2 regions of the Pseudoalteromonas sp. ECSMB14103 genome follow, and region 2 is predicted to be linked to the other one. Evidence: predicted binding sites of a transcription regulator. Region 2 holds the regulator's gene; the other holds the start of a gene.

Region 1 (9,767 bases), on a different contig from region 2:
TTGAAACTCCCAATCAGGGTGACCCATTACAATAAAGTCTGGGTTTTCAGTGCTCTCACGTTGGTTATAGGTTAAAGGGTTAAACTCTGCATCAGTAATGCAGCCGCCCGCTTCTTCTACAATAACTTGTGAAGCCCCTGTATCCCACTCACCCGTTGGGCCTATTCTTAAAAAGCAGTCCGCTTTACCCTCAGCAACAATACATGCTTTTAACGAGCACGAACCAACTGCAATAGTTGTAAATTGGCTATTTAAGTATTGACTCACCGACTCAATTTTCTGACGGCGACTTACCGCTAGTGTTAAACTTTCAGGCGGAGCTACGTATATTCGTGTGTCGCTCTTTTCTTCACGCTTAAAAGCACCATTTTTAGCACTCGCAAAGTAAGTAATACCTTTCGACGGCCAATGAATTACACCCAACACAGGGTGGTTATTTTCAATAAGCGCAATGTTTACCGCAAAATCACCACTTTCTAAAATAAATTCACCTGTGCCATCCATGGGATCAAGTAACCAATAACGCTGCCAATCTTGCCTATCGGCTAATGCAGGAATAGGTGTTTCTTCCGACATAATAGGAATATCGGGCGCAAGTGCCTTTAAGCCTGCAACAAGCACATCATTTGCAGCTAAATCGGCTTTAGTTACTGGTGTGTGGTCTGACTTTTCTTGTTGGCCAATATCATCTTTTTTGTATATAGCCATAATGGCATCGCCTGCACGTTCGGCTAATTCAATACAAGGTTCTAATAATTTATTCATCGGCAGCTCCAGATGCTAAGTACTTATCTAATAATAGCAAAGCGGCAACACTTCGTGCTTCGGTAAAATCATCTTGCTCTAATAATGACTGCCATTGCGTTAATGGCCACTTAACAACAACTAAAGGCTCAGGCTCGTCGCCTGGAAGTGTTTGCGGATATAATTGCTTAGCAAATAAAATATGCATGGTGGCATTAAAATAACTAGGTGCCATGGTCACTGTTTTTAATGGTTTAAAAAAGTCTGCGCCAAAACCTACTTCTTCTTTAAGTTCTCTATTAGCAGCTTGCTCTGGTGTTTCGCCTGGGTCGATCAGTCCTTTAGGAAAGCCTAGCTGGTAGTCATTGGTGCCCGCGCAATACTCACGCACTAGCAGCATTTCGTTATCAGCCGTTATAGGCACAATCATTACAGCGCCTCTCCCACCACCTCGAATACGTTCATACTGACGCTCTTCGTCATTCGAAAATTTTAGCTCTAAAGATTCCACAGTAAATAGGCGACTTTTAGCGACAACATTATTACTTAGGATTTGAGGAGGTGTTGGATGCTTTTTCTGTGTCATTGGCGTTAATTTGCTATCATGGCAGTTGTGCTTAATCATAAACTTTTCACAGGGAAAAGCCCATGCTAAATTGGTCAAAAATCGATACCGTTTTACTTGATATGGACGGAACACTCCTCGATTTACATTATGACAGCCATTTTTGGTTAACTGTTCTTCCACAGCAACACGCCTTAGCGAAAAATATAAGCCTGAGCGAAGCAAAAGAAGATATTTTTAAACGCTACCAAGCTGTAAGCGGCCAAATTGAGTGGTATTGCTTAGATTATTGGGAAGATCAGCTTAAATTACCAATTATGGATTTAAAGCGAGAAACACAGCACCTTATAAGAGTTCGTGACGACGTACCCTATTTTTTAACGGAGCTAAAAAAAGCAGGAAAAGAGCTTATATTGCTTACCAACGCACATCCAGAAAACGTCATGATGAAATTTGAACACACCGCAATCGATAATTATTTAGATGGTGTAGTGTCGACTCATGAATATGGCGTTAGTAAAGAGCAGCAAAGTTTATGGCACCAAGTACAAAATGATTTAGGATTTAACAAAACACGTACTTTATTTGTTGATGACAGCGTAGCTGTATTAAATGCCGCAAAAGAATACGGCATTGGACACTTACTTGCGGTTGCCAACCCCGACAGTCAGCAACCACACAACGAAATAGCCGATTACTTAAATGTAACCGACTACCGCACTATTATTTAGCTTTTAGGGTAACGTGCCTCAAGGCCTTGATAAACTAACTTTGCAAAGTCTGCATGTTCGGTATCAAGGCTTTTAACTACTTCCACTAAGTGCTCGTTATCTTCTTGCCCGTTCCACACTTTAATGTAGCTACCGTCTTTATAACCATGGTCTTGGCGAAAAAAGTTTAAGGTATTTTTACCAACATAACCACGGTATAAATCGTCAATATCCATGCCCATTTGTGCCATACAACCGGCAAATGCTGATGCATTAAACGCTTTATCTGCAACAGCAGATGCCGCAAGTATTTCTAACGTTTGTTTAAAGTCATCAGCTTGCTGTACTTGGCTCAACTCACTTTCTAATTGCTTTGCTAAGTCTTGATAGCTTGTTTTTCCGTCAATACGTAGCGACAAACCAAAGTGAAAAATATCAACCAATTCTAAAATAACTTGCTCGGTATCGGGTGTTTGTTTTTTCCACCACTTCCAGCCATGATGATCTAGCATTTCGGCACACTCAACCCAAATAGCGCGATACCATTCAAACCCTTGTGTAAACCATTGTTCATGCACTTTTGTATTCATGGCGTTTTGCATTTCTAGCATGACTACTAGCTTATTTAAATTGGCAGACATATCAATTCCTGTCGTTTTTTAGTTGTTTTAATAATACAGAGAAAGCGCTGTTTTTGCATTTGCTATGTCTGTTTTAATTATTTTTATCGATTACTGGTAAACTCAGCCCACGACTCGATTAAATCAATAAAGTCTTCAAAACCACAACCACTGCTTAAGTCGTTCTCTTCAAGCATTAAATCATCATCTTGATAGGCAATTAAGTCTTCGCTGTCTTGGTGCAGAGCATGAGCCTCAAATAAGGCCTCATCTTTAGATAAAATTAAATCTATTTCTTGGCCTTTTAGAGTAACTGGCTCAAAACTCGTTTTGACAGACACAATAAGTGCTTGCACCATAGCGACTTTGTCTTTGCCAATTTCTTCGTTTAACCAACGACCTATTATTGCGTGTTCGCTGCTTATTTTAATTCGTAAACCACTAATAGGGTCACGTATAAATTGATATTCCATAGCTATTACTTATTAAACGTTAATAACGCGATTATACCCGTAAATTAGCTGTAACGCCGATCCTAAAAAACAAAATAGCGCCATTGGGCGCTATTTTTGTAAAACGTTTAAATACCTAACTTCGCGAGCGGTATCGTGCCGCATCTATTATCGACCATAAATAAATAATAGGTACTAATACAAAACCAACGAGTACGTAAATAAGTGCGTAACTTATAACAATAGCTAGCGCAAAAAATATAGCCGCTAAAATACGCCCTTGTACTAGTTGTCCTAAACCAGGAAAAAATATATTACACAATGCAGCAATCACATTACCGCCAGACCCTTGATCAGCCATACTCACCTCTGTAGTTAATTAATTTTAAATTTTAGTTATCTACTTACTATCACACTTTATGCCAATTTATTAAAGCTTAAAAATCAGTTAGTTAAATTACGACTCACTAATTACTTTGATATTTTTTACTAAATATAGGTCAATTTGATTATTTTTATTATTAATTTTAGTCACTTATCCACGCCAAAAACTATCCAGCTGATTGGTTTTAGAGGCTATTTTTATAATAGCTGTTCATAAAAACAGTATTTTATTTAGCCTAACAAAAACACCTGTTATACTGCCCTCAATATTGATTAAAAAGGCGTAACGATGGACGTTTCAGAATTACTCGACGGCTTAAATGACAAACAACGCGATGCCGTTGCAGCCCCATTACAAAACATGCTGGTATTGGCCGGTGCTGGGTCTGGTAAAACACGAGTGTTAGTTCATCGTATCGCGTGGCTTATGCAAGTTGAACAAGCATCAGCTTATAGTATTTTTGCGGTAACTTTTACCAATAAAGCAGCTAAAGAAATGCGTACCCGCGTTGAAGAAACCTTAAAAGCACCGGTTGGCGGGATGTGGATTGGTACTTTCCATGGCTTATCACACCGTATTCTACGTGCTCATCACCGTGAAGCTAACTTACCAGAAGCCTTTCAAATTTTAGATTCTGATGACCAACTTCGTATGATCAAGCGCTTATTAAAATCAATGAATATTGATGATAAAAAGTGGCCTGCAAAACAGTTTGGTTGGTACATAAGCGCTAAAAAAGACGAAGCACTTCGCCCTAAAGATATTCAAGCTTATGATATAAACGAGCAAATGATGCTGCGTGTATATGCCGCCTACCAGGAAGCGTGTGACAGGGCTGGTTTGGTCGATTTTGCTGAAATACTGCTACGCAGCTATGAAGTATTAAAAAATAACCCGACGTTACTTCGCCACTACCAACAGCGCTTTGCCCACATGCTAGTAGACGAGTTTCAAGATACTAATACCATTCAGTACGCATGGTTAAAGTTACTTGCCGGCGACACAAGCAGCATAATGATTGTTGGCGACGACGACCAAAGTATTTACGGCTGGCGCGGCGCTAAAATAGAAAACATAAAACGTTTTTTAACTGACTTTGATGCTGAAACCATTCGCCTTGAACAAAACTACCGTTCAACCGCAACTATTCTTAAAGCATCTAATGCGCTTATAAAAAATAACTCCGAGCGTATGGGAAAAAGCTTATGGACCGATGGTAACGAAGGCGAGCCTATATCAATTTATGCCGCCTTTAACGAGCTAGACGAAGCCCGCTTTGTGAGTAGCAAATTACGTAGTTGGTTAAATGCTGGTAACGCGTTGCAAGACGCCGCTATTTTATACCGTAGTAACGCGCAATCTCGTGTACTCGAGGAAGCCATGCTGCAAGAAGGCTTAAAATATCGCATTTACGGTGGTATGCGATTCTTCGAGCGTCAAGAAATTAAAGATGCGCTATCGTACTTACGCTTAGTAGGTAATCGCCAAGACGACGCCGCATTTGAGCGTGTAATCAATACTCCTGCTCGCGGTATTGGCGATAAAACATTAAGTCATATACGTGATTGTGCACGTGCTGAGTCACTTCCGCTTTGGTACGCAGCTAAAGCTATTGTTGAACAACAGCACTTATCGGGCCGAGCAGCTGGCGCTGTAACAAAGTTTGTAGAGCTTGTTGAGCACATTGAAGACAAGATTAGCGATCTTACTTTACAAGAACAAGCTAAATACACAATTCAAACCTCTGGCCTTATGGCTATGTATCAAGCTGAAAAAGGCGAAAAAGGCCGCGCCCGTGTAGAAAACTTAGAAGAACTTATAAGCGCGTGTGATCAATACGAACTCCCTGAAGAAGAAGAGTTTAGCTCACCACTGCAAGGCTTTTTAGCCTATACCTCGCTTGAATCTGGCGAAGGACAAGCCGACGAGCACGAAGATGCCGTGCAGATGATGACTCTGCATTCAGCTAAAGGCTTAGAATTCCCGCTTGTATTTATGGTGGGCGTAGAAGAAGGCATGTTCCCATCGCAGCAAAGTAATGAAGAGTCTGGCCGTTTGGAAGAAGAACGTCGTCTTTGTTACGTAGGTATGACCCGTGCAATGGATAAATTATACATTAGCCACGCCGAAAGCCGCCGCCTTTATGGACAAGAGAAGTACCACAGTCCTTCACGTTTCTTACGCGAAATCCCTGAAGACTGCGTTGAAGAAATTCGTATCAAAACGCAAGTTTCGCGACCACCGGCAGCAGGTCGCTTTAGTGCATCAGTAAGCCATGCTGCCTTTGAAGACAGCGGCTTTAACTTAGGTCAACGTGTACTGCATGCTAAGTTTGGTATTGGCACGGTACTTAACTATGAAGGTAGCGGTGCACAGTCGCGTGTACAGGTAAACTTTGACGACCTTGGCAGTAAATGGTTAGTAACGGCTTATGCACGATTACAAGCTGTATAAAGCTCACATAAACTCACTAGAAAAAACACTGGTTGGCGCTCATCATCGTCAACTAGTGCTTATTACTGGCAGTACTGTTTGGTGCTACGAGCTGTTAGGTGAATTACTTCAAACTGAAAACACACTCGTCGTTTCTAAAAATACCACATTAAATAACGCGCAGTGGCCTAATCGTACTCATCAAATTTTAGGGCAAGAATATTCTCACGCCGTATACGATGGCTTTAGTGGCTTGCACCCTGATAAATTAGCAGCTATTGCAGGTACGGTAAAAGCAGGCGGTATTTTATATTTACTGCTACCAGAGCTAAGCGAGCTTTCAACTTGGCCAGATCCTGCCTTAAGCACAGTGCAGTCTCACGGTCATAAAGTAAGCTATAGCTTTTTTAATGAACGCATTGCCCGCGTTGTACAATCGTTACCCGCTTATCACTTTAGTGAATTACATGGCTGTACAGGTAATATCAGCAGAGAAAGCTCTGCCAATAAAATAGATTTTGAACCGCAACAGCATTGTGTAGAAAATATAATTAAAGTGGCTCATGGTCGCGCCAATCGCCCTTTACTCATTAATGCCGACAGAGGTCGTGGTAAATCAGCAGCGCTTGGACTTGCTACCGCCAAGCTTATCGATAAAAAAATACTACTTTGCAGTACACAATTTAAAGCCACTCATAGCAGCTTTAAACATTTAAGTAATGAGTTAAACATACCCTTTGATGGTAAAAGTAAGCAACTTGCTAATTTGCAGTATATTGCTCCAGATTCATTATTAGACTCGTTGCCAGAGTGTGATTTATTACTTGTTGACGAGGCGGCTGCTATTCCAGTTCCTCTGTTATTAAAAATGCTAAAACAGTATCCGCGCATTGTATTTGCAAGTACTTTAGTAGGTTATGAGGGTAATGGTAGAGGCTATACAATTAGGTTTAGTCAGTACATTAAAGCAAAGTATAAAGCCGCTAATATTATCACACTTGATGAACCGTTAAGGTTTGCAAAAGCCGACCCGCTAGAGCGCTATATACGCACTTTGCTCGCACTCGAAGCACAGTACGAAGAAATACAAAGCAATGGCTTAAATAACCTAGTCCACAGTGAAATTACTCAGCAACAACTCACAAATGACGAGCTGTTACTTGAGCAGGTTATTGCATTACTTGCCTTAGCACATTACCAAAGTAGCGTTAACGATTTACGCCAACTACTTGATGCACCCTCACAACGATTGTTCATAACCCAAACACATAATCACCTAGTGGGGGTGTGTTTAGTTACAATAGAAGGCGGGTTACCCCTCGAGCTAACTGAGGAGGTGCTTAAAGGTGAACGCCGCCCACAAGGGCACCTAATGGCACAAACTCTCTCGCAGCTAAGCAGTGATCCCCAGTGCCTTACCCAACTCTCTGCTCGAGTAGTAAGAATTGCTGTTGCCCCTAATCTTCACAGTCAAGGAGTAGGTAAAGCCCTACTGAGTTTTTGCGAATCAAGAGTAAGTAATGAGTGCTATTGGTTTGGTGCTAGTTTTGGCGCTACGGCTGAGCTATTAAAATTTTGGCAAAGCCAAGGGTTTAGCACTATAAAGCTGGGTTATCAAAAAGATAAAAGCACTGGCGAGCATTCAGCACTCGTTGTGAAATGTTTAAACAACAATACGGGTACACTGAAACGATTAAAAGCTGAATTTCAAACCGATATATTTTATGCTTTACTCACACACTTTAAACACCTTGATTGGCAGCTTGTAAATGTACTTATTTCCTCGTTTACAGATAGACCTATCAGTTCAGACATCAAAAAACGTTTAATACGACAACTTAATAATCACTTTTCGCGATTTAGTATTACAGCTACTATTTGGCAAGTTGTAACTCTGGCACCCTCTGTTGTTAATTGTTTAACGCAAAGTGATAAGCAACTATTAATTAGCTTAATTTTGCAAAATGAAAGCGATACAAACGTCATTGAGCAATTAAATATACAAGGCAAAAAAGAGCTTGAAACATGCTTTAAACAAGCAGTGTTAAAGTTAGCTAAAGCCATTAAATAACCCACCCCCTTAATACAATGATTAATTACCACAGTTACTTAAGCTATTTGGTAGATTTGTTCTATTCTTAATACATTAATGGGTAAATTAAGATAAAGGCATGGAATTAATAAACTTTAAAGTGGGCTCCAAAACAATTTCACTGAAAATACTTGATATCTTATTAACCGAGCGCTTTGATAATAATCTCACAACACTACCAAACAACAACAAAAGCTTTATTGGTGTTAAAGATTATATGGATATCCCTACGCCAGTTTTCGATTTAGGAATTATCTTAAATAATATATCAACAGAGCAAAGCAACAAACATATTTTAAAACAGCTAAGATCCTGGCAAGACAAACAAACCAAATGGTTTAATACACTCGAAACAAACCTCTTAAATCAATCAGAAAAATTAGTTATTAATGAAACTGAGCTTCAAGACTTTATTGTTTTTTTTCAGGAGTTCAATACAGACAACCCTGATTTAAAACTTACTATGTCACGCTTTAATGAGCCTTTTGAATTATTACTAGAACAAGCTAGACAAGCCGTAACTGCTCACAGGCAAGGTGAACATAAACAGGTAAGCTATTTACTTAGTAAGATAAAACGTAGCAGTCTTGCTCAGTTAGAGAGACTGTTTGAATCAGCACAAGAGCAAATAACTTTGGATTACAAACCAATTATTGTATTCACAACGAAAGACGGTATAAACCCTCATGTGGGGTTGCTGGTCGATAAAGTTGAAGACAGCCTAGATTATAAAAAAGAAGATATAAAACCATTAGATAAGCTAACTGATATAGGCTTTGATATAGACCCACAAACTAAAGGTATGATGCGAGGCTTAATAAAAATGGCAAAAAATCATAGTGTGCTTATCGATCCAAGTTCCATATTTAAGCCGACTGAACTACAGGTAAAAACTGAAAATACGGAAGCGTATGGCTTATTTTAGACACAAAAAAGCCGAGATAGCCTCGGCTTTTTAATAAAGTTTTTTATGCTATACGGTTGTTATAATATCTTCTACCGCTAAACGCGCCTTTGGCAAACCATGGTTCCAGTCTTCGTCGGTATTAGGGTAACCCATTGCTAGTGCAACTTCACAAATATGACCGTCAAGTTCAGCATTAAACTTCTCACTAATTAGCTCCGGGTCAACGCCTTCCATTGGAGTCGACGCTATGTTCAATCGCGCTAATGTGTGCAGCACATTACCAAGTGCTAAGTAAACCTGCGCTTTAGTCCAACTACCGTTGTAACCTTTCTCATCTGTGTTCATTTCAGCAAATGCATATGCACCCATAAAGTTATCGCGCATATCTGCTGGTAAATGGCCAGAGCTGACTTCTACATCGACACGCTTAGAAAATTTTTCTTTCGTAAACTTAGGATCATAAGCAAGTAATAATGTATGCGATGCTTCTTTAGCATGATGCTGATTAAACTGATGGTTGTTAGCAAATGTATCGTGTAAGCGTTGTTTACCTTCTTCACTTTCAACCAAAATAAACTTCCAAGGTTGCGAGTTAATTGAAGAAGCTGACAAGCGAATAGCCTCTTTAATTACTTCAATATCTTCATCAGAAATACGTTTTGATGAATCATATTGCTTAGCGGTATAACGATTGTGTAAATCTTTGATAATTTGATGAGCCATGTTTTTCTCCAAAACTTATACTAAGTAAATATTTTATGAAGTTAGTTTAATTGGAAAGGATCATTTTGATAATAGTGAATACAGTTAAAAGACTATATAGAAAATATTGATAATTAAAATAGCCTAGGCGACCATT
Region 2 (22,378 bases):
TTTAGCGTTTTCATAAACAAGTGCATTTAAATTTTGAGGATCGTTTTCACTTGAGCACGCTGATAAAAATAAACTTAAAACAACAATTACTAAAAGCCATAACCGTTTCATAAAGGGAGCCATTTATCTATAAATAAGATCACGAAGAGTACCATTAAATGCACTATCGAAAAACGGAATAAATCCATAGCCTTGTCGTTATTAGCTGCAAATTTTAACTTAATGGCTTTGTACATAAACACACTATTTAGCGCACAAGCACCCACTAAATAAATACCTCCTGACATACCAATTAAGTATGGCATCACACACACTAAGGCCAATAAAACTGAGTATGCAACTACACATGTTTTACAAAAGTCGATACCGTGGGTTACCGGCAACATTGGAATTTTTGCACGCTCGTAATCACTTTTTCGGGCAATGGCTAAAGCCCAAAAATGAGGAGGAGTCCAAGTAAATATAATCATAACAAGCAACCACGGCGCTGCTGCCATTTGGTTTGTTTCAGATACCCAACCAAGCAATGGCGGCATCGCTCCAGCAAGTCCGCCTATTACTATATTTTGAGGTGTCGCGCGTTTTAAAAATGACGTATAAATGAAGGCATAACCCACTAATGCAAATAACGTTAATATTGCTGTAAGCGTATTAGCCCACACCATAAGCATGATGAAACCAGCAATACCAATACTTGCCGCAAACGTTAATGCATGTGTTTTACTTAAACGCCCTTTAGCAACAGGGCGATGACGCGTTCTTGCCATTTTAGAGTCTATTTCGCTATCTACTACATGGTTAATAACGGCAGCGGCAGCAGACAACAGGCCTATTCCTAATAGACTAATCATCTGAACGCCTATTCCACGTCCAACATCCGGGGCTAATGCTAATCCAACCCAGGCTGTTAAAACCAACATCGCCACCACTTTAAATTTACTGATGGCTAAGTAATCTTGTAATAGATCGTAAGCACGCAAGCTAAGTGATTGAGTATGTGCAGGCTGTATTGTTTTTTTGTTTATTGTTAGTGCCATTATATTTCTCCTTTATGTGCGTGATTTTAGGTAATAACACAACCTAACCATACTTAATAACAGTATGGCAGCCATTAGGTTATGCGCCAGTGCAACACCCAACGGAAAGTGCCAATGTACCAAAATGAGTCCTAAGCTAATTTGGCAAAATAAAGTAACCAATACTGCTATTACGCAGCTTTTAATTTTTTGAGAGTAAGCGTGACTGTAAATTTTCCACATAATAAGCGCCAAAACTATGCAGGTTACTAATGCCCAAATACGGTGTAATAAGTGAATAGACATTCTTGCTTGTTGTGAAAGCACACCAAACTCGTAGTTGCTGTGCTCAAGCGGTAACTGAAAAACACTCCTCAGTGAAAAAGGCTGAGCGTAATCACACAAGGGTAAACCATTACAGTGTGGTGCTGCGTAATTAGCCGCAAGCCAGCCGCCAAGCGCTATTTGTAAAATCAGCACAAAAAGAGCAATCAAACTTATTCCATAATACCGCTTAGCCCCCGCATCTCCGCCCATAATGGGTTTTGCTGTTAACCTTAAATACAGCAATGTAATTAGCGATAAAATACTAAAACCACCCAATAAATGCCCCATCACAATAAGTGGTTGCAGATTCATAGTGACAGTCCACATACCTAAGGCAGCTTGAAACACAACAAGTAATAGCAATAAAGATGTGAGCTTTAATGGTGTAGTTGGAAATTGACGCTTTAAAAAAGCAACAATAAACAGCGCTAAAATCATCAATCCTAAGGTGCCCGCAAAATACCTATGAATCATTTCTTTCCAGGCTTTTGCTTTTTCAAACACCATATCAGGGTAGCTTTGTGTTGCTAAAGCAATATCAGCTTCATGTTTAGGAACCGTTAAAAAGCCATAACACCCGGGCCAATCTGGGCAACCCAGCCCTGCATCACTCAAACGAGTGTATGCACCCAGTGCAACAACAACTAAAGCAAAAAGTCCGGTCAATAAAACCCAATTCTTATAATTTTTGTACATCTTTAACCTCACACTAAACGGATTAGCTTGAACGAGAATAATTAAGTAGTTTTTTTAAATCCTTTAATAGCCCTTTTTGAACTAAGCGGTTTTCTTGAGGCTTTGCTTTGTATGGGTACTCAAGTACCACAAGCCCCATATGATCAATTAAATACAAACTTGCGGGGGTCAAGCTTGCTTGCTGGGCCATTTTTTTCCACGGTAAGTCAGCTTGTGAAGGACTTCCCATAACAGCCATATCTACCTTTCCTTGATTTTTACCAAGCGCTATATACAAATTATTAAGCGCCTCAAGTTGCTCGTTACATGACGCACTGCACTCACTCGAATAATTAAGTGCTATAGTCCATTGTTTAGGATTATTTTGTTGCCAGTTTTCTAGTTTTATCTCTTCATTTAGAAATTCACCGTGATTTGTAACCGCACTAGGTAACCAATCGAATTTGAGCGCGCTATAGGCTAAAAACAAAGGGATAGCACAACAGGTTACAAACAATAAAAGGGGTTTATTTTTCATTTTTATTCCTTTTTTTACTCGCAAAAATGGCTACAACAACACATGCAAAGGCGATTAAAAACCACTGCACCGCATAGGCGTTATGTTTTTGTGGGCTCATTACAACCGCTTCGTAATGCGGTATCGCAATTTCATCACCCTCACCTTGGCGGTAAGCCATAAAGTTAACCAATGGGAAATTAGTGTGTGATTGTATAAAGCTTAAGTCGATTGATTGAATGCGTTTGGGCAAATCACCACTCGAGGTCTTATCTTCTAGGGTAAAACTACTGAGGTTATTCTCTTTAATTTGTGCTTTGACCGTAAACTCACCTTGGGGCATAACTACTGCAGGTAAAATATCCCGTGATAGCGGGGCTCTCACCCAACCTAAATTAACCAATACTGCACGCATATCATTATTTGGTTTTAACAGGGCGAGTAGGTCGTAACCCACTTGTCCGTTATATACTTGATTATCTAACAACCAGTAATGTTCGCTTAAAAGTGTCCCTTTAAGCTCGACTAGTACACCGGTTTTATTCCACTGCTTTGGTAAATTAAGCAACTGCGACCAACTCATAACACCATGAGTTTGTATTTGAGCAATAGCAGTGAGCTGTTGCTGTTTTTTTTCACCTCGTTCTAATTGCCAAAAACCTAGGCGCACACATACCAGCACGACAACCACAACCATGCAAATTGTGATTATTGAACTAAGCTTTTGTTTGTGCCTTAAAACTACTTGCATAAAGGGTCAACTCAGTGATTATTAAAATTATTATTGTACTGTTGTTAATGTTTATACTTTTTAACTTATTTAGAGCGCTATTTATTATGGTGTCTGGGAAAACAAACGGGCGACCTATGTCTCACTTTTTAGGACGCCGAGTGTTGTTTTCGGTTGTTGTATTAGTGGTCGCAATCGCAGCAGTTAAGCTTGGTTATATAAAGGCAAATAGCTCGCCGATCAACGTTACAGCACATATACAAACACAAATAAACACAGCCATACCACATCAACAAAATGCCAATACCAAGCAGCAGCTTGAAACGCAAAGTGCTTTTCTTTGGTAAAATGACCTTTTAATATTCGTATTAAAATAACAAATAAAAGTATGGCTCCGAGTGTGACATGCATGCCATGAAAGCCTGTAAGCAAAAAGAATGTATTACCGTACACACCGGCATCTAATGTTAAATTTAAGTCATTGTATGCATGAACGTATTCCTCTACCTGCAATGCTAAAAAGCACACGCCTAATAACACCGTAAGTCCTAAAAACACTTTCAGTGGTTTACGTTTGTTGTTTTCCATTGCAACATGGGCAAAATGTAACGTGACCGATGAAGCGATTAAAATTAACGTATTGATTAATGGTAGGCCTTGCCACCCCATAGCTTGGGTTGTGTCACCGGAAGGTGTAACAACCAAAGGCCACATAGCTTCAAAGGTAGGCCACAACACTTCATTAGTCATAGCATTGTTACCCGCGCCCCCCAACCAGGGCACCGAAATCATACGTGCATAAAATAACGCACCAAAAAAGGCCATAAAAAACATAACCTCAGAAAAAATGAACCAGCTCATGCCTTGTCGAAAAGAACGATCCATTTGTGCTGAGTACAACCCTTGGCCTGACTCGTGAATAACATTTTTAAACCAGCCAAATAACATATATAAAAGAACGGCTATACCGGCATAAAGTAAATAAACACCGCTCCCCCCTTCCTTGCCAACTTCCATAACTGTTAAGCCTGCGCCTACGGCGATAAAAAACAACGCAACCGCTCCTACAATGGGCCACGGGCTTTGCTCTGGTACGTAATAATGCTCATGTTCTTGATTCATTTTACTTGCTCCTAGTTTCGCACTAGTGTTTGTTGCTAGTTATTACTGGCAACTAGTTGCTCACTAATATCAAATACGGTGTAAGACAAAGTTAGCTCTTCAACATCACTTGGAAGCGCTGTATCAACATAAAAAAGCAATTTAAATTCGAGCTCTTCCCCCGCTTTTAGGGGTTGTTGATCAAAGCAAAAGCAGGCCATTTTGTGTAAATATTTTGCCGCTTTGCCTGGTGAAACAGACGGTACTGCCTGCATAACTTTATCGAGTTCACTACTATTTTTTGCGCTAAAAACGACTTCTCGCATTTCTCCGGGTTTCACAACCACACTGTACTCTTTTGATTTCACCTCAAAAGGTGCACCGCTTTGTGCATGAGTTGTAAAACTCACGCTAACGTCCCTTGTTTGCTCAATCACGCTACTTTGCTGCGCTTGCTCTAACGATGGCTTACCATTTAGCCCGGTTAAGTCACAAAACACGTCGTATAACGGCACTAAGGCAAACGCAAACGCAAACATACCTATGCTGATAATAATCAAGCGTTTAAGGAGCGGTGCGTGGGTCATTATTTAATTTCCGGTGGTGTTGAAAAGGTATGGTAAGGCGCAGGGGATTCAACTTCCCACTCTAACCCTTCAGCGCCATCCCATACTTTTGCAGGGACTTTTTCGCCGCCTCTTGCACATTTAAAGACAACCACTACAAACAACAGCTGAGATAAACCAAATGCAAAACCACCAATACTTATAATTGCGTTGAAGTCTGCAAATTGCAGTGCATAATCAGGAATACGACGAGGCATACCAGCCAAACCCACAAAATGCATTGGAAAAAACAGCACATTTACACTGACTAACGACAACCAAAAATGCCACTTAGCCAGCGTGATATTAAACATATTGCCAGTCCATTTTGGCAGCCAGTAATAAGCACCGGCCATGATTGAAAATACCGCCCCTGTCACTAATACATAATGAAAATGAGCCACTACAAAATAAGTGTCGTGGTATTGAAAATCAGCGGGAGTAATAGCAAGCATCAACCCTGAAAAACCACCTAATGTGAACAGCACTATAAAAGCAATACTGAACATCATAGGGACTTCAAAGCTAATAGAACCGCGCCACATGGTGGCTACCCAATTAAATACTTTCACGCCGGTAGGTACCGATATCAGCATTGTGGAGTACATAAAAAATAGCTCTGCAGCTACCGGCATACCGGTGGTAAACATGTGATGCGCCCACACAATAAAGCTTAGTAATGCTATAGATGACGTGGCATAAACCATAGATGCATAGCCAAATAGCTTTTTACGCGAAAAAGTAGGCACTATGGTTGAAATGATACCAAACGCTGGCAAAATCATGATGTAAACTTCGGGGTGACCAAAAAACCAAAATATATGCTGGAACATCACCGGATCGCCACCGCCGGCAGCGTCAAAAAAGCTAGTCGCAAAATATTTATCGGTTAAAACCATGGTCACCGCCCCTGCCAAAACGGGCATAACAGCAATGAGTAAAAATGCCGTTATTAGCCATGTCCATACAAACAGGGGAAGTTTCATCCACGTCATGCCAGGTGCACGCAAATTAACTATAGTCACAACCACATTAATAGCACCCATAATTGAGCTAATACCCATTATGTGCACCGCAAATACAAACAAGGCAGTATTGTCGTTACTGTATGTGGTTGAAAGCGGAGCATAGAAGGTCCAGCCAAAAGCAGGACCTCCTCCAGGCATAAATAAAGAAGCAAGCAAAATTAAGAATGCGAAAGGTAAGATCCAAAAGCTCCAGTTATTCATTCTAGGTAATGCCATATCTGGCGCACCTATCATTAACGGTATCATCCAATTGGCTAATCCCGTAAAGGCAGGCATAACGGCGCCAAACACCATTATTAAACCGTGAACTGTAGTCATTTGATTAAAAAAGTGGGGATCGACCAACTGCAACCCTGGCTGAAATAATTCGGCCCTGATCACCATAGCCATGGCGCCACCAATTAAAAACATGGTCAACGAAAATATTAAATATAAACTGCCAATATCTTTATGATTTGTTGTATAAAGCCAGCGCTTAAAGCCTTTAGCTGGATGATGAGCATGATGCGCTTCATTGGCGTTTGGTTGTTCTGCTATGCTACTCATTAGTTAGCCTCCACGTCGGCATCAAGTGCTGCTTGAATCTCACTAGGCTGAATAACATCACCGGTATCGTTACCCCATGCATTTCGCTTGTAAGTAATAACCGCAGCCAATTGTTTTATAGATAACTGCTTGGCAAATGATTGCATTGCCGTACCTGGGCTCCCATGGATAAGTATGTCTATATGACCTTTGATATCGCCAAGTACAATTGGGCTGCCTTTTAGAGCCGGAAATACGCCCGGTAGCCCTAACCCTGTAGGTTGATGACATGCTGCACAACTTGCCATGTATACTTGAGCGCCCAGCTCCATTAGCTCTTCTTTAGGTAATGTTTGATCAAGTAAAGCGGCATCAGCTAAAGCTGCTTGTTGCTTAGCTTGTTTAGCATCGGCCAACCATACTTTAAAGTCAGCCTCAGATTTGGCCTCTACCACAACGGGCATAAACCCGTGATCCTTACCGCACAGCTCGGCACACTGACCCCGGTAAATGCCTTCTTCGTTTATGTTGGTCCATGTTTCGTTAATAAAGCCTGGGTTGGCGTCTTTTTTAACGGCAAAGTCTGGTACCCACCAAGAGTGGATAACATCATCTGAGGTCATTAAAAAACGAATTTTTTGATTAATTGGCAGTACGAGGGGTTTGTCTACCTCAAGTAAATAATTTGGGTTTTTATCAGCTAAATTAGTTATTTCATCCTGAGGAGTTGCAAGCATTGAGTAAAACTCTACATCTTCTCCCATATATTCATAATGCCATTTCCACTGTGAACCTGTAACTTTAATTGTTAAGTCGGCTTTACTGGCATCTTCCATAGCGATTAAGGTTTTTGTAGCTGGCACTGCCATTGCAATTAAAATAACAAATGGAATGGCGGTCCAAAGAATTTCTACTTTGGTGCTTTCGTGGAATTGAGCGGGAACCGCTCCTTTAGATTTGCGATGATGAATGAGTGCCCAAAGCATAATGGCAAACACTATTATCCCAATCACACAACATATAAAAAATATGGTCATGTGTAATTCGTAAACATTTTCACTTATATCTGTAACGCCCTTACGCATATTAAATTGGCTATTTGCCAAGGCTAACTGCGGAAAAACACACAATATAAGCCACAAGGTACAACTAAGTTTACCCATGTGACGACTCCTTTGATGCTGTTGCTAGTGCAAAGCGAAGAGGCATACGGCTTAAACGCCAATTCGTTATTTTTATTTTTTTATTAATGCCGTTTTATTTATAAAAATTGGCATTCACTGCGCTAGCAAAAGTTTATTGTGTGTGCTCAAAACTTAAAAGCGATGAGTATTGCCAGCGTCAGCTTATTAACAATTAGTTAATATTTAACCACCATGCAAGTTTTTTGTATTAAAAACAAACAATAAATATATAAAAAGTAGAGAGTTGACTTAGTTGAACATAGAAGAAAATGGCTCAAATCGAGAGGTGGTAAGGGCTAAGGATGAAATGAAAGAGTGTGAATAAAAAAAAAACAAAATTTTAAAAATAAAAAAAGCGCACCAAAAAAGTGCGCTTTTTATAAAATAAGAAAAACTACATCCAGTCCGCGTTACGAATTACACCCACTGCTAAGCCTTCAATGTTGAACGACTCAGTTTCAAGATCGACCTTAATTGGTGCAAACTCGTCATTTTCGGCATGAAGCAACACCTGACGACCCGCTTTTTCAATGCGTTTTACGGTTACATCGTCATCAACACGGGCAACCACAACTTGACCATTTTCAGCCACTTGTGTTTTATGCACAGCAAGTAAATCGCCATCCATAATGCCTATATCTTTCATACTCATACCATTTACGCGCAGTAAAAAGTCGGCAGCTGGTTTAAACATTAATGGGTCAATTTTACAGTGGCTTTCAACATGTTCTTGCGCCAAAATAGGTGAACCTGCCGCAACTCGGCCAATAAGCGGTAAACCTAATTGTTCTGGCTCCTCTTCTTCAACAAGTTGAATTCCACGGCTTGCGCCAGGTTTCATTTTAATCACCCCTTTTTTGGCAAGGGCTTTTAAATGTTCCTCAGCGGCATTTGCACTTTTAAACCCTAACGTTTGTGCTATTTCGGCACGTGTAGGCGGCATACCAGTGTCTTTAATAAACACTTTAATTAATTCGAGTATTTGAGCTTGGCGTTTAGTTAATGGGCGCATACAACTGGTTTTCCATACAGTACATTTAACTGTGAGTATATACAGTTAAATAAAAATCGCAAATTTAAATTATCCGTTCAAATAGCTAAATTACTTCCTTACGTGTACATTTTAGAGGCTTTATAAAATAGCCTATAAAAATAGTAACTTGCTACAATAAATTTAAAGGAATCTATATGAGTATTTGGCATCAACCCATTACATTAGCATTGTGTAAACAATTGGACGAAGGCATTAATGGCCAAGGGACGCTAATGAAAACCATGGGGATAGAAATAACAGAGATAGGCGACGATTACTTAGTAGCAACTATGCCTGCAATCCCTGCACACCATAACCCTATTGGCATGGTTCATGGCGGCGCAAACGTTGTACTCGCCGAAACCGTAGCGAGCTATGCTGCTAATTTTGTGGTTGATTTCACAAAGTTTTACTGTGTTGGGCAAGAAATAAGTGCAAGCCATTTAAAGGCTTCTCGCAATGGTACATTAACAGCAACAGCACGCGCATTTCATATTGGAAAACGAAGCTCTGTTTGGGAAATAAAAATCACAAACAGCCGCAACGAGCTGTGCTGCGTATCGAAAATGACCGCAGCCGTTGTTGAGCGAAAGACGTAAGTTATTTTTCGAGAGGGTAAATTGTTATTTCCATACCCGCGCCAATAGCAGATATACGCAGTAGTGTATCTGCATGTAAAGCTTGATTAAAACATTTTGGCGACGTGCCTGACTCAAACCCTATATCAAACGTTCTACGTGAGCAGCTTAACCATTGCTTTAATGCATTGCGTGAACATGACTCAATAAGCTCACATATATGGTTTATTGCTTTGTCTGGTGATTTTACATCGCCAGCTACCTCAATACGTGCTAATTGACGGTATTCGTCTTTGTCATAATGTAAAATCGTTGCGACTTTTTTTAGGTCGGCCACCAGCACACTAATATCTTGTTTTGACTCAAGCTCTAGATCTACATTTAAAAATTGAATTTCCGACATTGTCTCGTATTTATCCTCTAATGGTTACCATGCAAACTTTAACGCAGTTTTACCTTTATACCAAATCAACACCCTATAAATAGACGTTTTATATGGTAATACTCTTATTTTAGAGTGCGATTGCTACTTACAATTGGCGCTATTGTGCTGAAACGCTATTTTAATGCACTAGTGCGACATTTTGTCGCACTCACCTTGCTCAACCATCGCGTAAAATGTTTTGTAAAAATAATAAGATAAACACACATGAAAAAAATTTTTAAACCAGCACGTAAACTTCATAAATGGTTGGGCTATTTATTAGGAATACAAATACTAGCTTGGTTGCTTGGCGGTTTGGTTATGAGTGCTATTCCGCTTGAAAAAGTACATGGTAAACACTTAGCAACACGCACCCTGGCTAACCCCTTTAAAAGCAGCGATTACGTCGCATCAATTGATAATATTGTTTCACAAGTAACTAATCCGACTAAGATAACCTTTGCGCATTTTTTATCTACCCCACTTATAACTGTAACCAGTGAAGGCAACCCTCAAAGTTTTAATGGCATGACTGGGCAACCATTCAAAGCCCCCAACAAACAGCAAATAATTGCTAATGCACACGCGCATTTACTTATTGATGCTCAACCAGTAAGTACAACTTTATTAGGTTTAGGGCCAAGAGAAAGCGGTTATAAAAAAGATGTATGGAAAGTACAATTTAACGATACATTGTAATACATTTACCCGCTCAGGCAAAGTAAACAAGCGCGCTTTACGTATTGAATGGGAGCATATTGTATCGGCATGGGAGTTTGGGCATCAACTACAATGTTGGCAAAATGGTGGGCGGAAAAACTGTCGTAAAGTCAGCGAAAAATTTCGAAAAATGGAAGCTGATATAAATAACTTAGCCCCCGCAATTGGCGAAATAAATGCTGACCGCTCTAATTATCGTTTTGGCATGCTAGGTGGAGCCGCGACTCAATACGGCCAATGCGATGTAAAAGTAAACTTTAAGCAACGTGTTGTTGAGCCACCATTTTATGCCCGTAAAAAAATTGCCGACGCCTATGCTTACATGCAAAAAACCTATGGTTTAAAAATTTCAAAACAACAACAAAAACTTTTTAATGCGTGGCAAAAGCAAGACCTAGCACTAAAAAGCACTATACAAAAAATGTAATGATATTCCCGCTAATAAGCGAACTTAAAATACTGCTTTACCAATAAAAAATGACACAATTATTTACATAAAGAAAAAGCAAAACGTTGAATAAATAATCAGGTGTTGTAGTATTTTAAACAACTTATTTACAGGAAGTACCGAATATGTTTAAAAACAACACTCTATCGCTTGCAATTATTAGCGCGCTCTCAGTTTTTGCTTTAACAGGTTGTGGTGGAGGCGGAGGTAGCAACACTACACCAGCGCCTGTCACGCCACCTACAAGTAGCACACCGACATGGACTGCCGGTGTATTTGAACCTTCAGACGAACTCAAAAACTTTTGCGAAAACCCACGTACAGGTAACGACCCGTTTAATAATAATGAGCCTTACCCTGACCAAGCTGGTTCAGCCTTATACGAAAAACTATGGCTTCGCTCATGGAGCGACGAAACATACCTGTGGTATGACGAAATAGCCGATAACGACCCTGAATCGTTCGATACCGTCGCTGACTATTTTGCTCAACTAAAAACCGAAGAGCTAACCGATTCAGGCGCTAAAAAAGATAACTTTCATTTTTCAGAACCCTCTGAAGATTACTTCCAAGAAGCACAATCGGGCGTTACCTCTGGTTATGGTATTAACTGGGCATTTATTGGTGATTCAGCCGATAGAATTTTACGTGTTGCTTACCTTGAAGATGACTCACCAGCAAGCCAAATTGGCTTTCAACGAGGCGATACCGTACTTGAAGTGGATGGCGTAAGTATTAATACCAATACCCAAGCCGGGATTGATACTTTAAACGAAGGCTTATTTAGCCCAACCAACGGTGATTCGCATACAATTGTTGTTCGCAGTAACGACGGCACGGAAAAAACATTTAACGTCACAGCGGGTAACATTGAGCAAACGCCTGTTCAAAATGTAAAAACGATTGTAACAAGCAATAACACGCGCGTTGGTTATATGCAGTTTAATAGCCATATAGGTATTGCCCAAGAGGGCCTAATTGATGCAGTAAATAAATTTAGAACCGATAACGTAGACGAACTCGTTATTGATTTTAGATACAACGGCGGTGGTTTATTAGCGCTGTCTGCGCAGCTAGCGTATATGGTGGCAGGAAGTGCCAATGTACAAAACCGCTTTTACTATCAAACGCAACAAAATGATAAACAGCCTGTCGATTCTCCATTTCCGTTTATTGACGAAGAAATAGATTACTCAACGTTTTTTAGTACTGGCGATAAATTACCTGATTTAAACTTATCTAAAGTGTATGTACTAAGTACATCAGGTACCTGTTCAGCCTCTGAAGCATTTATTAATGGCTTAAAGGGAATAGATGCAGAGGTGGTACTTATTGGCGACACAACCTGTGGTAAACCATACGGATTTACGCCTACACACAACTGTGGAACAACCTACTACACCATTCAATTTAGTGGCGTTAACAGTAAAGGCTTTGGCGAATATGCCGCAGGCTTTACCCCAACACCAACACCACAATTTAATGCCGATGTACAAGGGTGTGTTGTTAGTGATGACTTTGATAATCAACTTGGTGATAGCAACGAAGGGTTACTATCTACAGCACTTTTTCATATAGATAATAACGGCGAGTGCCCAATCACAACAACGGTCGCTAATAGTAAAGTAGATGTACCAAGCTTTGCTGCAACGGGCGAAAAACTGCAGCCTTTAAACGCACCAAATGATCTTACCCGCGGTAACATGGACCTTACATGGCCTACGTTGTCTAAGGAGCAATAATGGTAAAGTTACTGGCGGTACTCACTGTATTAATAAGTATAGGAGGGTGTAATAGTATGAGTAATGCCGTTGCAAAGCCTGCGCTATTAACAGAGGTTAACCCAGGCGTTATAACTGTGCTGCAACAGGCAATAATAAAAGCTAAAGGCGGTACGCTTGTTACACTGGCCGACACCGTTTTTACGAAACGCAGTGAGCTTTTACTAAGCCATGGTACAAGTAAAGATCCCAATGGTATGCCCATTATGGGCGCGCATAATATCAAGTCAGAAAAGTTTGTTTTGCAAATTATTGGCGAGCAATGCGTGCTGTATTACCCTAAAAAAGATCTCACTATTGAGCTTAAAAACGTAAGTTGTAAAGCACAGTAATTTAAAAACTAAAAAGGCGTACAACTTGTTGTTGTACGCCTTTTCATTGTAAAACTGTTTAAATGCTAATTGCCAAAAAATAACTCGATCGGGAGCCCTTCAATTTTTTTACTTAGCAAGTTTATTAAAATGCGCCTTTAATAAGCCTGCAAAAGCTTGTACTTTCGCGGTGCGATGCACTAAATGGTGGGTCACTAACCACACATCGGTGGGCCAATTTAATTCATTATGTAGCACAGGAACCAAATCGCTATATTGCGCTGCTACATCATGTTGTAAACCACCAATCCCTAAGCCTTTAATAATCGCGCGTGTAGCCTCGGCAGTTTCTGATACACGTAATTTGATTTGCGATGCAGGAATGTTTTCGTCTGCCCAAGCAAAATAAGGTACCCGCGCATTATATCCCGCCACTCCGGATACAAAATTATGCTGCAATAAATCACCTAGTGATTTAGGCATGCCATGCTTTGTAATGTAGCGTTTGTTAGCATATAAACCCGATGTAAGCTTTGCTAAGTGCTGAGCTATGTAATCCCCTTCATCAGGTTTAGGCCCTGCACGAAGCGCAATATGTGCTTGCCCGTGATCGAGCCGCAAGCGTTTTTGCTCCAAAATAACTTCAAGCTGCACTTGTGGGTGTAATGCCTGAAATTGCTCACATACATCACCCATAACATCAATAAACCCACTCACCGTAGTAAGTAATAAACTTCCGCGTAAAGTACTGTCGGCAGCGGCAATATCGTTATGTAGCTGTTCGAGCGAGGTATCTATAGTTTGCGCTGTCGCAAATAATTTAGCGCCTATTTCGGTTACCTTGTAACCACGAGCATGGCGATGAAACAAGCGCGTATCTAGGTTTTTTTCAAGGCTATTAATTCGTCTTAGTACTGTACTATGGTGCACATTTAGTGCCTCTGCTGCAGCTGTAAGCGTGCCAAGCCGCGCCACTTCAAAGGCCACTTTTACGTCTTGCCAGTCATCAAATTTTATTGCCATGCGATCTGCCTTTACTTGTGTGCATATACGCACATAAGTGTTGCGTTTATTTGGGTTTTCTACAAGTAAAAGTTTGCTACATTAGGTATGTAACTTAAAACATAAAAAGGCCAAACTCATGTCAGCACCAAAAATTATCGCGCTTGCGGGCAGCTTACGCAAAGAAAGCTTTAATCAAAAACTTATTAATGAAGCAGCACGTTTTGCTCTGCAAACAGGCGCTGAAGTAGAAGTTATTCAGTTAAACGAGTTAGATATTCCACTATTTAACGAGGACATTGAAGCACAAGGCACACCCGCTGATGCACAACGTTTAAAAGACAAACTTCGCTCTGCAGATGGTATTTTACTGGCAAGCCCAGAGTATAACGGCTCGATCACTGCGCCATTGAAAAACGCTATAGATTGGGCGTCACGCACTGAGCAAGGTGCAGTACCGGCGTTTCGTAATAAAGTTGTGGCCTTATTTGCTACTTCACCGGGTGGATTAGGAGGTTTACGCGGTTTAAACCACGTACGTGATATTTTAAGCGGCATTGGTTCGTTAGTGCTTGCCGACCAACTTGCTGTACCGTCTGCGTTTTCTGTTTTTGATGACAATGGCCAAATTAGCGACCCAGAAGTAGCTGATAAAGTATCTTCGCTTGCTCATCAATTAGTCAGTGTTGCAAGCAAATTAAAGTAACCTTATACGCTTTACTTTTGCTTTGTCGCCGCTATTTTTGCGGCGATAAAATCAACATGCGTTACATATAATAGACCCGCTATTTTACGTATTACGTACTCTTCTTGTGGGTCTATTTCACCGTCTGCGTAGGCTAAACGCCACAGCAATTCTATTATCTCTATTCGCTCTGCCGCACTGCAATGCTCATTAATCTGTTTTGAAAACTGAAAGTAATCAATTGCACCATCTAAGCTACTTGCTGCATTGGTAGTGAGTTCTTCAACCTCAGAATCTGTTAAATTAAAATACTTTTTTAAGGTTACAGTCAGGGTGTGTTGTTCATCATGGTCGAGCTTGGTATCTGCACGCATCACTTCAATTAGCAACGCTGCTACCGCTGTTTTTAAATCGTGTGGCTCTATACTTGGCGCTGGATCATCGAATGCTGTAAAAAGCTGTTTTATTTGTTTGAACATCACATTATCTCTTTTGGGTGTTAGACTTAACGTACATAAACCGAACTTGTATGAGTATTTAATGGGTATTAAGTTCGCAAATTAAAGGATACATTTTATGAAAGGGTTATATTCACCGCGCTTTATCATTAGTTGCGTACTGGTGGGCCTTTCGAATACAGGCACTGCACTGGCCGACACCGTCGAAAAAGAAAAATCATACGACTTTGATAACAAAGTTCATTATTATCAAACCAAAATTGACAACAGCAATTATAAAATAGAAATACAATCAGACGATTACAAACACTTTGCTAATCAAAGTATGTTTTTACTGCGCCATGCAGACAGGTTATGCCGTGGCAACACCTTTATGTTAAAAGTGCTTGAAGGCGTGCAAGAGTACGAACGTTTTCCTACTAAACCACGCGCTTATCAACCACCTTTAACGGTTTTATTGCAATGCGAAGAGCCTGAATAATAAGCTTACTCTTCGTATCCCCATGGTGCAGCCGGTGGCGTAATAGGTTTAGTTAAATCAAAGTCCACCTTAAACTCGCGCCCTTGGCGAATTAACCGATACGTAAATACCTCAGGATAAATATACATTTGCCATGTATTACCTGCCGACTGTGCAATACCTTGTGCTACAAATAATTCTTTAGAGTATTGATCGGCCGGGAAAGACTGCATTTGTGCAAAACCCGCATCAAGTGTATGACCGCCATACATAGTAGATACGTCGTCTGTGCCATCTTTATGGCGATGATCATGCTTTAAGCTCAAACCACTGCCCGTTTTAGTAATGATCCACGTACGCGATGCATCATCACCCACATGAAATGGCACTTGCAGCTCGCTATCTGTGCATTTACGAACATGCATAACTAACTTTTTATTATCAAATGAGCTTGGGCCTTTTGCGTTATCTACGCTTACTTTGCCCTCAAACGCTTTCCCACAATACGCTGCTATATTATTAAAAAATTCATCGTGTGTTGGTATAGATACCAAAGGCGCAGGGCGCGCAATAGCGGCTGATGAAGCAAGTAATAACGTTGCTGCCGTTAATAATTTCATAAAGTACTCTTATAATAGTTTTTTAATACCATAGCGGTTTAAGTTAATAATAGGAAGTAGCTGCGACAAGTGGCTAAAAACAGCTGAATATAAGTAATCTCTTTGTTATTAGACTAATGGCTTATATTGTAAAAAGCTGCAATAAATTTACTTTCACCCTATACAGAAAAAACATAACAATCTGATTAACAATGAATTTTATTGATTGTTTTTAACTATACATAAATGATTGTTGGTATATTGACTTCCTTTTTCTTCATACACGACCTTTTGCCTATACATTCCTGAGTAAAAGCTGATCTACCCTGCCCCTTCACTATTCATTTGCTTTAACAAAAGCCGTATTAGTAAATAAGCAACGAGTAACAGGAGGGACTATGTCAGTAACCCCAAAGGGTCACAACTCAGATCACAAAAGTACATTGCACGACAATACCAACAGCTATCAAAACAACCATAAACCCAGTTCAGAGTTTAATACCCGCGACGAATACCTAGAGCACGAGCTACAAATTATGCAGCCTAAGCGCTGGCGGCCTAATTTACCTTTTAGAGACTACCGCTTTGAATTTGAAGACACGATTCCAGCCATGGCGGGCACTATTGGTAAAGTGGTTATGGTGGGTGCTATTGCCGCTACATTTGCAGCGCCACTAGGTTTAAGCGATGCGTTTGTGTTAGAGAACGTACGCTATGAATTACTGATTGTTTCTATTTTTATTATTTTGTTTTCGGGCATTATTTTACCTACCGCTAACTTAGCGGGTACTCATGGCCCACTTATTCCACTTATTCCTATTGTGGTTGCCGCTGGCGGCCATCCTATGGCGTTTGGCTTACTGATTGGTGCCTTTGGCTTTATTTTAGCCATAACCAAAGGAGGGAGCTTGCTGGCACGCTTAACGAGTAAAGGCGTGTGCGGGGGCTTACTTATATATTTAGGCTTTATTGGCACAATTTCGCAGGTTAAAAAACTGTTTGCATGGGCTGAGGCCATTGATATGGCGCACATTGCGTTTATTGTTATTTTGGCGACCATTTTATTGTATGCGTTACTTGAGCACTTTAAAAAGCGCTGGTTAGCTGTGCCGCTTAGCTGCCTTATTGGCGGTGTGGTTGCATTTGCACTCGGTGCGCCGTTTGAATTTAATACCGCGCCGGGCTTACCAAATATGAACCCAGCTTATTGGTGGGGCGAAAACACAGGTTGGATGCTGGGCCTACCAACGCTTGAAAGCTTTGTGGTTGTGCTGCCGTTTGCGGTATTGGCTGTAGCTATGTGGTCACCGGATTTTTTAGGGCATCAAGTTTTTCAAAAAATTAGTTACCCGCAACGCACTGAAAAAGTTCAAATGAACATAGACGACACCATGCTAAGCGCATCGGTTAGACAAACCTTTGGCTCGCTGGCCGGTGGTGCTAACTTTACCTCATCGTGGGGGACTTACATTGTTCCTGCCGCTATTGCTAAACGCCCTATTCCGGCGGGCGCCATTTTAACAGCCGTATTTTGTATTGTTGCGGGTTTATGGGGCTACCCAATGGATTTAGCCATATGGCAACCCGTGCTTTGTGTTGCGCTTATTGTTGGTGTGTTTATTCCGCTGCTTGAGGCCGGTATGGAAATGACGCGCGAAGGTAAAACAACGCAATCGGCCGCTATTGTGGTATTTGCCTCAAGCTTGGTTAACCCTGCTTTTGGTTGGTCTCTAACTATGCTGCTTGATAACTTAGGCTTAATTGGCTGTAAAGAACGCAGTGCTAACTTAACCAAAATGAGCCGCTGGGTTATCCCGCTCATTATGTTTGTAGTTTTAACTACGGTAATGGCTATTGTTGGTATGCTGCCAGGCATACCCGCGCTAATGGCAGATTTTAGACATTAATAATTAGAAAACTTAAACATAAAAAAGCGCGGCTTATATACTCAGCCGCGCTTTGTTTTCATATGTAATTAATTGCTTTTCGTTACTGCCAAGGGCGCTCAGCAGCAAGTTGTTTTTCAAACGCATCAATTTGTGGATTTAGCGTTTCGGTCACACCAATAAAGTCTAAGCCACTTAATAAACGCTCTTTTACGTCTTTACGAATATCAAAACTAATTGGCGCAAATTTATCGCTTGATAGTGTTTGGTTTTCAAGATCGATTTGAATGTTTATATCGTCGTGTTGCTCACTAAGTACAAACAATTGCTCAAGCGTATCAGCCGGAAGCGCAATGGCTAGCATTTGGTTGTTGCCACAGTTATTAAAGAAAATATCGGCAAAGCTTTCCGCTAAAATTACTTCAAAACCATATTGCTTAAGCGCCCACGGTGCATGCTCACGTGATGAGCCACAACCAAAGTTATCACGCGTTAATAATATTTGCGCACCTTGGTAGCATGGGCGGTTTAAAATAAAATCAGGATTTGGTTCGCCGTTTTCTAGGTAACGCCAATCGTAAAATAGTGCTGCATCAAAACCATCACGGCTAGTTGATGTTAAAAACTGCTTTGGGATAATTTGGTCTGTATCTACATTGTTTTTATCAAGTGGGGCCATTAAGCCACTAAAAAATACGCTCATTAGGCTTCTCCTCTTATATCAACAAAGTGACCATGTATTGCAGCGGCTGCCGCCATTGCAGGGCTTACTAAATGTGTACGTCCGCCACGACCTTGGCGACCTTCAAAGTTACGGTTAGACGTAGATGCACAGCGTTTGCCCGCCTCTAAGCGGTCGTCGTTCATTGCTAAACACATTGAACAGCCCGGCTCGCGCCACTCAAAACCTGCCGCTTTAAAAATATCGGCTAAGCCTTCGTCTTCGGCTTGCTTTTTAACAAGACCAGAGCCCGGTACAATTAATGCCTCTATGCCAGCTACTACTTGCTTGCCTTCAACAATTTTTGCCGCGGCACGTAAATCTTCAATACGGCTATTTGTACATGAGCCAATAAAGACGGTATCTACTTTCGCGCTTGATAATTTATCGCCCGCTTTTAAGTCCATGTATCTAAGTGCGCTGCGAATAGCGTCGGCTTTAATTAAATCTGGCTCTTGGTCTGGGTCTGGTATGCATTCATCAACACCAATTACTTGCTCTGGGCTTGTACCCCAGGTAATTTGTGGCTGAATGTCGTCAGCTTCAAGCTCAACAACTAAATCAAAGTGTGCACCTTCATCTGTTTTTAATGTTTCCCAATATTCAACTGCTGCATCAAAATCTGCGCCTTTTGGTGCAAACGGACGACCTTTTAAGTAATCATACGTAATTTGATCTGGTGCTATTAAACCCGCTTTAGCACCCATTTCTATGCTCATGTTACATAGCGTCATACGGGCTTCCATTGAAAGTGCTTCAATGCCTTCACCGCAAAATTCAGCTACATAACCTGTACCACCAGCGGTACCTAACTTGCCTATAACCGCCATAATTAAATCTTTAGAAGTTACCGTTGGGCGAAGCACACCGTTAATTTGAATTTTTAACGATTTTGCCTTTTTTTGCTGTAGTGTTTGCGTAGCTAATACGTGCTCAACCTCAGACGTACCAATACCATGTGCTAATGCGCCAAACGCACCATGCGTAGAAGTATGGCTATCACCACATACAATGGTAGTGCCAGGCAGTGTAATACCTTGCTCTGGGCCCATTACATGCACAATACCTTGGTTAATTGAGTTTAAATCGTAAAGTACAATGCCAAACTCTTTACAGTTCGCATCTAGTGCCATTAACTGGTTTTTAGAGACTTCGCTTGCGGCATCAAGTGATCGGCTTTTAGTCGATACGTTATGATCCATTGTTGCAAAGGTTTTTTCTGGGCAACGTACCGTACGGTTTTTTTCACGTAGGCCAGCAAAAGCCTGTGGTGATGTCACCTCGTGTACTAAATGGCGGTCAATATAAAGTAAATCAGTTTGCTCGTTTATGCTGGCAACGGTATGTGCTTGCCAAATTTTGTCGTATAACGTTTGGGCCACTTGCTAATTCCCTACTTTGTTAAGGCGCAGCATAACGGTGCCGCGGCTTTAATAATTAAATACGTGAAACGATGGCAGCTGCCACATCGCTTGTGCTGTATCCACCTTGTGGGTAGATATCTGGCGTGCCAACGCCTGCTTCTACGGCTTCGGCTACGGCTTTTTCAATGGTGCGTGCTGCTTCGTCTTGCCCTAATGAGTAACGTAGCATCAGTGCGGCACTTAAAATTTGTGCAATCGGGTTTGCAACGCCTTTACCTGCAATATCTGGCGCTGAGCCACCAGCAGGTTCGTACAAACCAAAGCCCGATTGATTTAAGCTTGCCGATGGTAATAAGCCCATTGAGCCTGTGATCATCGCACACTCATCTGACAAAATATCACCAAATAAGTTATCGCAAAGTAGCACGTCAAACTGGCTAGGCTGTTTAACTAATTGCATAGCTGCGTTATCTACGTATATGTAATCTAGGCTGACTTCTGGGTAGTCTTTACTTACTTCAGTGACTACTTCACGCCATAATACGCTTGATGCAAGTACGTTGGCTTTATCAACAGAGGTAACATGGTTACTACGTAATTTTGCTGCTTCAAAAGCAAAGCGGGCAATGCGTTCAATTTCTTTACGCGAGTAGTTTTGCGTATCAAATGCAAACTCTTCTTCGCCTTCGCCACCTCGCCCTTTTTCACCAAAGTAAATGCCGCCGGTAAGCTCGCGTACACATAAAATATCAAAGCCTTTTTCGCTAATATCAGCGCGAAGTGGCGACGCTGCACTTAATGCTGGTAATAACTGTGCTGGGCGTAAATTACAAAACAAACCAAAGTGCTTACGAAGCGGTAAAAGCGATGCACGCTCAGGCTGCTCATTTGGTGGAAGGTTTTCCCACTTAGGGCCACCTACTGAGCCAAATAAAATAGCATCAGCGTTTTCGCACGCGCTCAGTGTTTTTGGTGGTAATGCTTCACCAAATTCATCAATGGCTGCACCACCAATAGCATGATGCTCGCGGTTTAGAGTAAAACCAAACTTATTGCTCACAGCATCAAGTACTTGCTCTGCTGCTGCCATTACTTCTGGGCCAATACCGTCGCCTGCTAATACGGCAACGCTGTAGTTTGTTTTACTCATCCTGCTTTCCTTTGTTGTTTTAAATCAGACACTTTTTGTGCACGATAAATTAAGTTGTAAACACGGATCATGGCGCGTACCGACGCTTCTACCACATCCGCAGCAATACCCGCACCGTGGTAAGGGCGGCCATCGTATTTAGCTATAATATTTACTTGGCCTAGCGAGCTTGCGCCTTGGCCTGTCGCTTCTAAGTTGTATTCAATCATTTCAACGCTCATACCGGTTAAGCGCTCAATAGCTGCAAACGACGCCTCTACTGGGCCATTACCTGTTGCGGCTTCTTGTTTAACTTCGCCATCAATCACCATACCAATAGTAGAGCTGGCTACCGATTGCGAGTTAGACGCTGAGTTAACAAACTCTAACTGGTATTTTTCATCTTTGTCGTTAATTTGATTTAAGTAAATCATGGCTTCAAGGTCGTAGTCGTACACCGTGCCTTTTTGATCAGCTAGGGCTAAAAAGCTTTCGTATAGGCTGTCCATATCGTAGTCCGCTTTTTGATACCCTAACTCTTCTAAGCGGTGCTCAATAACATGACGGCCCGAACGCGAAGTCATATTTAATTGGTTGTTTGGTACGCCTACGCTTTCTGGCGACATTATTTCGTAGGTATTTTGTGCTTTTAATACGCCATCTTGGTGAATGCCCGAGCTATGTGCAAAGGCGTTTTCGCCCACAATGGCTTTATTTGGCTGCACTGGCATATTACAAATTTTTGCCACTTGGCGAGATGCGCGATAAATTTCTTCGCTTTTAATATCGGTGTGAACTTTTAAGTGGTCTTTGCGCATTTTCATGATCATCGCCACTTCTTCAAGCGAGCAGTTACCCGCACGCTCACCAATACCATTTATTGTACATTCAATTTGGCGAGCACCGGCTTGTACCGCGGCGACCGAGTTAGCTACAGCTAAACCTAAATCATTATGACAATGTACACTTAAACGCGCTTTATCTATGTTCGGCACATTATTCATTAAATGGCGGATCATCGCGGCGTATTCATCTGGCGTTACAAAGCCAACGGTGTCGGGTAAATTAATA

Evidence for each region. Region 2 encodes LexA, which represses DNA repair genes until DNA is damaged. Its sites were predicted from a motif close to TACTGTATNNNNATACAGTA; they were not measured.
Region 1: the regulator LexA is predicted to act here: its motif matches at 3,681-3,700, upstream of uvrD (DNA helicase II).

Annotation. Positions count from the first base shown of each region.
Region 1 covers NZ_JWGY01000020.1:816-10,582, forward strand. The annotation lists gene cysQ (3'(2'),5'-bisphosphate nucleotidase CysQ) at 1-765, opposite strand, end outside; gene nudE (ADP compounds hydrolase NudE) at 758-1,330, opposite strand; gene yrfG (GMP/IMP nucleotidase) at 1,393-2,040, shown strand; gene RF53_RS18970 (dUTP diphosphatase) at 2,037-2,660, opposite strand; gene RF53_RS18975 (YacL family protein) at 2,744-3,112, opposite strand; gene RF53_RS18980 (hypothetical protein) at 3,228-3,452, opposite strand; gene uvrD (DNA helicase II) at 3,765-5,930, shown strand; gene RF53_RS18990 (GNAT family N-acetyltransferase) at 5,908-7,980, shown strand; gene RF53_RS18995 (hypothetical protein) at 8,081-8,926, shown strand; gene RF53_RS19000 (nitroreductase family protein) at 8,975-9,631, opposite strand.
Region 2 covers NZ_JWGY01000013.1:14,890-37,267, reverse strand. The annotation lists gene RF53_RS16985 (SCO family protein) at 1-111, opposite strand, end outside; gene cyoE (heme o synthase) at 108-1,037, opposite strand; gene RF53_RS16975 (COX15/CtaA family protein) at 1,050-2,039, opposite strand; gene RF53_RS16970 (hypothetical protein) at 2,062-2,556, opposite strand; gene RF53_RS16965 (SURF1 family protein) at 2,546-3,286, opposite strand; gene RF53_RS19700 (DUF2909 domain-containing protein) at 3,301-3,612, shown strand; gene RF53_RS16960 (cytochrome c oxidase subunit 3) at 3,512-4,387, opposite strand; gene RF53_RS16955 (cytochrome c oxidase assembly protein) at 4,423-4,953, opposite strand; gene ctaD (cytochrome c oxidase subunit I) at 4,953-6,545, opposite strand; gene coxB (cytochrome c oxidase subunit II) at 6,545-7,687, opposite strand; gene lexA (transcriptional repressor LexA) at 8,103-8,720, opposite strand; gene RF53_RS16935 (PaaI family thioesterase) at 8,897-9,340, shown strand; gene RF53_RS16930 (hypothetical protein) at 9,342-9,722, opposite strand; partial or broken gene RF53_RS16925 (hypothetical protein) at 9,969-10,439, shown strand; partial or broken gene RF53_RS16920 (endonuclease) at 10,441-10,890, shown strand; gene RF53_RS16915 (S41 family peptidase) at 11,037-12,653, shown strand; gene RF53_RS16910 (hypothetical protein) at 12,653-13,024, shown strand; gene RF53_RS16905 (LysR family transcriptional regulator) at 13,133-14,026, opposite strand; gene RF53_RS16900 (NADPH-dependent FMN reductase) at 14,145-14,711, shown strand; gene RF53_RS16895 (tellurite resistance TerB family protein) at 14,723-15,169, opposite strand; gene RF53_RS16890 (hypothetical protein) at 15,267-15,629, shown strand; gene RF53_RS16885 (hypothetical protein) at 15,635-16,228, opposite strand; gene RF53_RS16880 (DUF3360 family protein) at 16,606-18,114, shown strand; gene leuD (3-isopropylmalate dehydratase small subunit) at 18,197-18,796, opposite strand; gene leuC (3-isopropylmalate dehydratase large subunit) at 18,796-20,196, opposite strand; gene leuB (3-isopropylmalate dehydrogenase) at 20,252-21,328, opposite strand; gene leuA (2-isopropylmalate synthase) at 21,325-22,378, opposite strand, start outside.